DNA from 3 places in the Tritonibacter sp. SIMBA_163 genome. Region 2 is predicted to be linked to each of the others. Evidence: riboswitches for the same ligand, from Rfam matches in the RefSeq annotation. Region 2 holds a riboswitch; each other region holds the start of a gene.
The links. Region 2 has a riboswitch for thiamine pyrophosphate ahead of thiC (phosphomethylpyrimidine synthase ThiC). Riboswitches for the same ligand answer to the same signal wherever they lie in the genome.
Positions count from the first base shown of each region.

Region 1: another riboswitch for thiamine pyrophosphate. It lies ahead of thiD (bifunctional hydroxymethylpyrimidine kinase/phosphomethylpyrimidine kinase); the one in region 2 lies ahead of thiC (phosphomethylpyrimidine synthase ThiC).
Region 3: another riboswitch for thiamine pyrophosphate. It lies ahead of thiB (thiamine ABC transporter substrate binding subunit); the one in region 2 lies ahead of thiC (phosphomethylpyrimidine synthase ThiC).

Region 1 covers NZ_JAWJBP010000016.1:39,673-41,937, forward strand. Annotated here, with positions in the region: gene R0J92_RS17540 (MYG1 family protein) at 1-516, shown strand, start outside; TPP riboswitch at 823-926, shown strand; gene thiD (bifunctional hydroxymethylpyrimidine kinase/phosphomethylpyrimidine kinase) at 973-1,776, shown strand; gene R0J92_RS17550 (FAD-dependent oxidoreductase) at 1,773-2,265, shown strand, end outside.
Region 2 covers NZ_JAWJBP010000004.1:31,510-33,774, forward strand. Annotated here, with positions in the region: gene thiC (phosphomethylpyrimidine synthase ThiC) at 1-1,260, opposite strand, end outside; TPP riboswitch at 1,380-1,500, opposite strand; gene bioB (biotin synthase BioB) at 1,730-2,265, shown strand, end outside.
Region 3 covers NZ_JAWJBP010000022.1:11,242-13,506, reverse strand. Annotated here, with positions in the region: gene aroC (chorismate synthase) at 1-873, opposite strand, end outside; TPP riboswitch at 1,104-1,208, shown strand; gene thiB (thiamine ABC transporter substrate binding subunit) at 1,258-2,247, shown strand; gene R0J92_RS19075 (thiamine/thiamine pyrophosphate ABC transporter permease ThiP) at 2,223-2,265, shown strand, end outside.

The sequences.
Region 1 (2,265 bases), on a different contig from region 2:
CCGCTGTCGGGGATGACGCTGCCCGTTTTGCTTGAGACGCTGAAACCGGTGTTCGACGACAGAAGCCCCGATGCAGATGACCGCGCCTTTGCAGATGCTCTGGGCGTTGCGCGTGCATTTGTTGAGGCCTCGGTCCGTGGTAAGGCCTCGAAGAACCGGGCCGAAACGATGGTGACCCAGTCGATCAAGGAGGCCGGCGACTCGCCAATTCTGGAACTGCCGATGGGAATGCCGTTCCGGTCGGCTGTTGAAAAGACGGGCGCGGATCATCTGTTGTTCGTCATTCACCCGCGCGACGGAGACTGGGCGCTGACGACCATCCGCAAGAGTGGCGATACCTTCGAAAGCCGTGCTGACCTGCCAGAAGCTTGGGCGGGACTGACAGATGCGGCTCTGGAACACGCCTGCGGTGTTGAGGGGGCAAAGTTCTGCCACAACGCCCGCTTTGTCGCGGTGGCGGCAAACCGGGATGCGATCCTGCGGATGGCAGAGTTGGCGGTTGCAGAACTCTCCTGATTTCGAGCGGATTGCGCCCCTGTGATACTGGCAGATCAGGTGCCGCGCTTTGCGACTGGCGAAGCTGCGCAGTCAGGTTCCGTCCTGACCTGCTGTTCCTGAAAAAGACCTCGGAAGCCAAAAAAGGCGAGATCGATCAACCGCTTATCGCGCCGATTTCGGCGATGCCGGTCCGCGTGCAGTTTGCGTGGGTGATACCCTGCGGACCATACCGACAAAGGTGCGGGTCTGGCGGAACGCTCAGGTTGAGCACGCTGAACGACGGGCGAGAGGTTTGACTTCGCGCGACGGAGTTGTTACCGCACATGTGAACCGTTGGGGTGCCTCGTCGAGGCTGAGAGATGCGCAAGCGTTAACCCATCGAACCTGATCCGGGCAATTCCGGCGGAGGGAACGGTCTTCTGATATGCAGACAGTTTCTATGCCCGGTGCCCTTTTGTCGTAAGGAGCATCGCTATGGCGCATATCGCTTTGACCATTGCCGGGTCTGACAGTGGCGGCGGGGCCGGCATTCAGGCGGATCTGAAAACCATGTCTGCGCTTGGGGTCTACGGGGCCAGTGTGATCACCGCCATCACCGCGCAAAACACGCAGGCCGTGACGGGTGTGCATGGTATTCCGCTGGACATGATCACCGCGCAGATCGACGCGGTGCTGAGTGATCTGGATGTGGGCGCGATCAAAATCGGCATGCTGGCAACGCCAGAGATCATCGACTGTGTCGCCCGGGCCATCGCAGACTTTGATGGCGCGATTGTGCTTGACCCGGTGATGATCGCCAAATCCGGCGATGCGCTCTTGGCGCCAGAAGCGGTGTCCACGCTGTGCCGCGTGCTTCTGCCGCGCGCTCGGATCATCACCCCGAACCTGCCCGAAGCGGCCTGCCTGCTGGACCGTCCCACCGCCACATCCGCGCAGGATATGGTCGAACAGGGCCGCGCCCTCTGTGCGTTGGGGGCGCAGGCGGTTCTGATGAAGGGCGGTCATGCCGAGGGCGAAATCTGCGAGGACATCCTGATTGAGGCTGGCGCGGAGGTTGCGCGCTTCAGCGCGGCGCGTCAGCACACCAAGAACACTCATGGCACCGGCTGCACCCTGTCGTCTGCCATTGCGGCCGGGCTGGCCAAGGGGCTGCCACTGGACGCGGCGGTGTCAGAGGCGCACGGCTATCTGCAAGGCGCTATCGCAGCGGCGGATGATCTGCAGATCGGTCAGGGCCACGGTCCGGTTCACCATTTCCACAGGTTCTGGTCCGCATGACAGTTTACTCCGTCATAGGGGCCGGGGTGGCCGGTCTGGCCGTGGCCTCGGAACTGGTCGCGCGTGGCGCCACCGTACAGGTGTTTGACCCGTCCGGTCCGCCCGGTGCGCACGGCTGTTCCTGGTGGGCGGGTGGCATGCTCGCGCCGTGGTGCGAGTATGAAAACGCCGAAGAGCCGGTTTTGCGACTGGGGCAGGACGCAATCCGCTGGTGGCAGACGCGCACCGAGGTCACCCATCGTGGCACTTTGGTTGTTGCGGGGCGGCGGGATCTGCCGGATCTGCGCCGCTTTGCCCGCCGGACGGAAGGGTTTCAGGAGGTCGGTGCGCAGATCGCCACGCTGGAGCCTGATTTGCCAGGCTACGGGCAGGGATTGTTCTTCGAAGGTGAGGCGCATCTCGACCCGCGCAGGGCATTGATGGACCTCTACAACGGCCTGATCGACAGCGGCGTGCCCTTCCACAAAACCTTGGCGCCTGCATCGCTGG
Region 2 (2,265 bases):
GATCTTGTGCATGGCCACATGGCCCGGCCCTTCGATCATCACCTGGCAATCCTTGGCCCAGGCGACCTTGGTCAGCTCGCCCAGCGTTTCCAGCTCGGCAAATTGCGCCTCGTCATTGGCGTCCGCGATCGAACCCGGGCGCAGCCCATCGCCCAAGGAAAACGACACATCATAGCGGCGGCAGATATCGCAGATCTCCTCGAAATGCTCGTAGAGGAAGCTCTCCTTGTGATGATGCAGGCACCACTTCGCCATGATCGACCCACCGCGCGATACGATCCCGGTGACGCGTTCCACGGTCATCGGCACCATATGCAGCCGCACGCCCGCGTGGATGGTGAAGTAATCGACTCCCTGTTCGGCCTGTTCGATCAGCGTGTCGCGGAACACCTCCCAGGTCAGATCTTCGGCAATGCCATTGACCTTCTCCAGCGCCTGATAGATTGGCACGGTGCCGATGGGCACGGGGCTGTTGCGGATGATCCATTCGCGGGTGTTGTGAATATTGCGGCCCGTGGACAGATCCATCACTGTATCCGCGCCCCAGCGGATCGCCCAGACCAGCTTGTCCACCTCTTCCTCCATCGAGGAGGTGACGGCGGAGGTGCCCATATTGGCGTTGATCTTCACCTTGAAATTGCGGCCGATGATCATCGGCTCCAGCTCCGGGTGGTTGATGTTGGCGGGGATGATGGCGCGCCCGGCAGCGATCTCTGCACGCACGAATTCCGGCGTCACATAGTCTGGGATATTGGCCCCGAAATCCTCCCCATCGCGGCTGCCATGGCAGGGCGATAGCTCACGCAGCTGGTTCTCGCGGATGGCGATATACTCCATCTCCGGCGTGATAAGACCGGCCCGCGCATAGGCCAGCTGCGTCGGGGCGGCATCGCCCTTGCCCCGCAGGGGCGCGGGCCGCACCGGGAACTCCGGCACCAGCCGATCACCCGCGACAAAGCCGTTGTCCGCAGGGGTAACATCGCGGCCCTGATAGTCTTCCACGTCGCCCCGGGCCTTGATCCACGCGGCGCGCACCGGCGCGAGACCATTGCGAATATCGGTGAGGATTTCGGGGTCCGTATAGGCCCCGGAACTGTCATAGACCGGCAGCGGCGCCTCGCCTGCGGTCGGGTGGGTGGCAATTTCGCGCATCGGCACGCGGATGTCTGCATGCATCTCGCCTGCCACATAGATCTTGCGCGACGCAGGCAATGCGCCCGTCGTGACCTTTGGGGTGATCTTGGGGGTGGGGACGTTCATCTTGGTGCTCCTCGAGTCCATTCTCAAAAAGACACCAATTGAGCCGGGCCGGAGGAAAACGGGGCAGGGGGTACAGATCCTGCCGTGTCAGAGCAGAGGCTCCCACCTGTACCGGGCGGGGCGCGACTGTCCTAGCTTCCTACGCCAGTATCAACTGGGTCAGGTTCTAAGGGTCGCGTCACCGGGATTTCTCCCCGTCTGCCTCTCAGTCCCCTCGGCGGGACTCCCCTGCGTAGCCCTAGGGGTAGGGGAGGGCACAGCGTGTCGTCAAGGAGTTTCTCGCCGCCGGGGGTGGCATCCATCACAGGCGCACCTGTCGCGCAAAACGTGCTTTCATCAAAGCTGAGCGGTGGAAAATTGCGCTGAAATTCAAATGCCTGTGCGCTTGCGACTCATTTCATATATTATCTATAAAATAAAGGTTCACCCACGGCGTGTGCCGTTCCACCTATTCCAGCGAGGTTTTTCCATGCTCGATACGCCGCCTATCCGTACCAACTGGACCCGGGAAGAGGCAGAGGAGATCTACGCCCAGCCCTTCATGGATCTGCTGTTTCAGGCCCAGAACCTGCACCGGCAGATGTTTGATCCCAACGCGGTGCAGAAATCGCGCCTGCTGTCGATCAAGACCGGCGGCTGCGCCGAGGATTGCGCCTATTGCTCGCAATCCGCCCGCAATGGCGCGCAGCTGCCAGCTTCAAAACTGATCGAGGTGCAGCGGGTGATTGCCGAGGCCAGGAAGGCCCGCGATGCCGGCGCCACCCGCTACTGCATGGGTGCGGCCTGGCGCGGGCCCAAGACCCGCGACATGGCGCAGCTGGAGGCGATGATCGAAGGCGTCAAGGCGCTGGGGATGGAGACCTGCATGACGCTCGGAATGCTGGAACAGGATCAGGTGCTGCGCCTGCGGGATGCGGGTCTGGATTACTACAATCACAACATCGACACTTCGGAGCGCTACTACCCAGAGGTGATCACCACCCGCAGCTTTGCGGATCGACTGGA
Region 3 (2,265 bases), on a different contig from region 2:
ACCGGTGGAAATGCCGCCAAGGATGCCGCCAGCGTGGTTGGAGGAATAGACCGGCTGGCCATCGTTGCCCATGAAGATCTCATCGGCATTCTGGGAGCCTTTCAGCTGAGCCGCCTGCATGCCCTCGCCGATTTCCACGCCCTTCACGGCGTTGATCGACATCATCGCGGCCGCCAGATCGGTGTCGAGCTTGCCATAGACCGGCGCGCCAATGCCTGCGGGGACGCCGCGCGCCACCACTTCGACCACAGCGCCAACCGAATCGTGATCCTTGCGCAGGGCCTGTAGATAGTCTTCCCAGTCCTGCACGGCGTCGGCGTCGGGAATCCAGAAATCATTCTGCGGGATCGCATCCCAGTCAAAGCGGCTGCGGTCGATCTCCATCTCGCCCATGCGGGTCATGTAACCGGTGATCTCCAGCCCCGGCACCAGCGCCTTGATCGCCGCGCGTGCCACGCCGCCAGCGGCCACCCGCGCGGCGGTTTCGCGGGCGGATGAACGTCCGCCGCCGCGATAATCGCGGTTGCCGTATTTCTGGAAATAGGTGATGTCCGCGTGGCCGGGGCGGAAGGTCTGGGCGATGTCGCCATAGTCCTTCGAACGCTGATCCGTGTTCTCGATCATCAGCTGGATCGGAGTGCCGGTGGAATGACCCTCGAACACACCGGACAGGATCTTCACCGCATCCGGCTCGTTGCGCTGGGTGGTGTTCTTGTTCTGGCCGGGACGGCGCCGGTCCAACCACTGCTGCAGCATATCCGCATCCAGCGGCACATTCGGCGGGCAGCCATCCACAGTTGCACCGAGGGCAGGCCCGTGGCTTTCGCCCCAGGTGGTGACACGGAAGAGGTGGCCGAAAGAGTTCATGGACATGCGCGCGGGTCTCCTTATGTCCTGCCCCTTTAACGGCAAAGGCGGCGCGGGAAAAGAGAGTGGCGCATTAACCCCGCAGAAAGGACAGAATGTCTCCCCCAATGTTTCGCGCGCGAAACATTAGGTCAGGAGGGGTGTCTTAAATCCTCCAAGGCAAAAGCCCTCCCCCTCCGCCCCATCCAGGCCCTGCATGCGCGACCTTGCCAAGCTTTGATGTCAGCCCTAGTGTCCTCCTCACCTCGGGGTGCGCAGATCAATGCGCTGAGATGTCGATTGACGAACCCGCTGAACCTGAACCGGATTATACCGGCGGAGGGAAGGTTTCGGATCTTCCGGCACGCGATGCCCGGATCCCCCTCGCCTCACGCCGCACTGGAGACTGACATGAAAACCCTCGTTCTTGCGAGCAGTGTTGCGGGCGCGATCGCCCTGTCCACAGCAGCCACGGCCGAGACCCCGGAATTGGTGGTCTATACCTATGACAGCTTTGTCTCTGAATGGGGGCCCGGCCCCGCGGTAGAAACCGCCTTTGAGGCGACCTGCGGTTGCGATCTGAAATTTGTCGGTGCGGGCGATGGCGCCGCGCTGCTGGCACGGATCAAGCTGGAAGGGGCGCGCTCTGACGCCGATGTTGTGCTGGGGCTCGACACCAACCTGACGGCGGCGGCAAAGGACACCGGTCTGTTTGCGCCGATTTCAGTGACAGCGGAATATGCTCTGCCAGTGGAGTGGCAGGACGAGATGTTCGCCCCCTATGACTGGGGCTATTTCGCCTTTGTGCATAATGCCGATGCCGACGCACCCACGAACTTCAAGGCGCTGGCCGAGAGTGATGCAAAGATCGTGATCCAGGATCCGCGCTCTTCCACCCCCGGCCTTGGCCTGCTGATGTGGGTGAAGGCCGCCTATGGCGACGAAGCCCCCGCGATCTGGGAGGGTCTGAGCGACAATATCGTCACCGTGACCAAAGGCTGGTCCGAGGCCTATGGCCTGTTCCTCGAAGGTGAGGCGGACATGGTCCTGTCCTACACCACCTCGCCCGCCTATCACCTGATTGCCGAGGAAGATGACACCAAGGCGGCGGCGGTGTTTGACGAAGGCCACTACATGCAGGTGGAGGTCGCGGGCAAGCTGGCGTCCAGCGATCAGCCAGAGCTGGCGGATCAGTTCCTGCAATTCATGGTCTCTGACGCGTTTCAGTCGATCATCCCGACCACCAACTGGATGTATCCGGCGGTGATCCCGTCCGAAGGGCTGCCACAGGGGTTCGAAACCCTCGTCAGCCCGGAGAAATCCCTGTTGTTGCCGGAAGAGGATGCAGCCTCCGTCCGCGATGAAGCATTGGCCGAATGGCTCTCCGCGCTCAGCCAGTAACCCTGCGCCCGGTTGCGA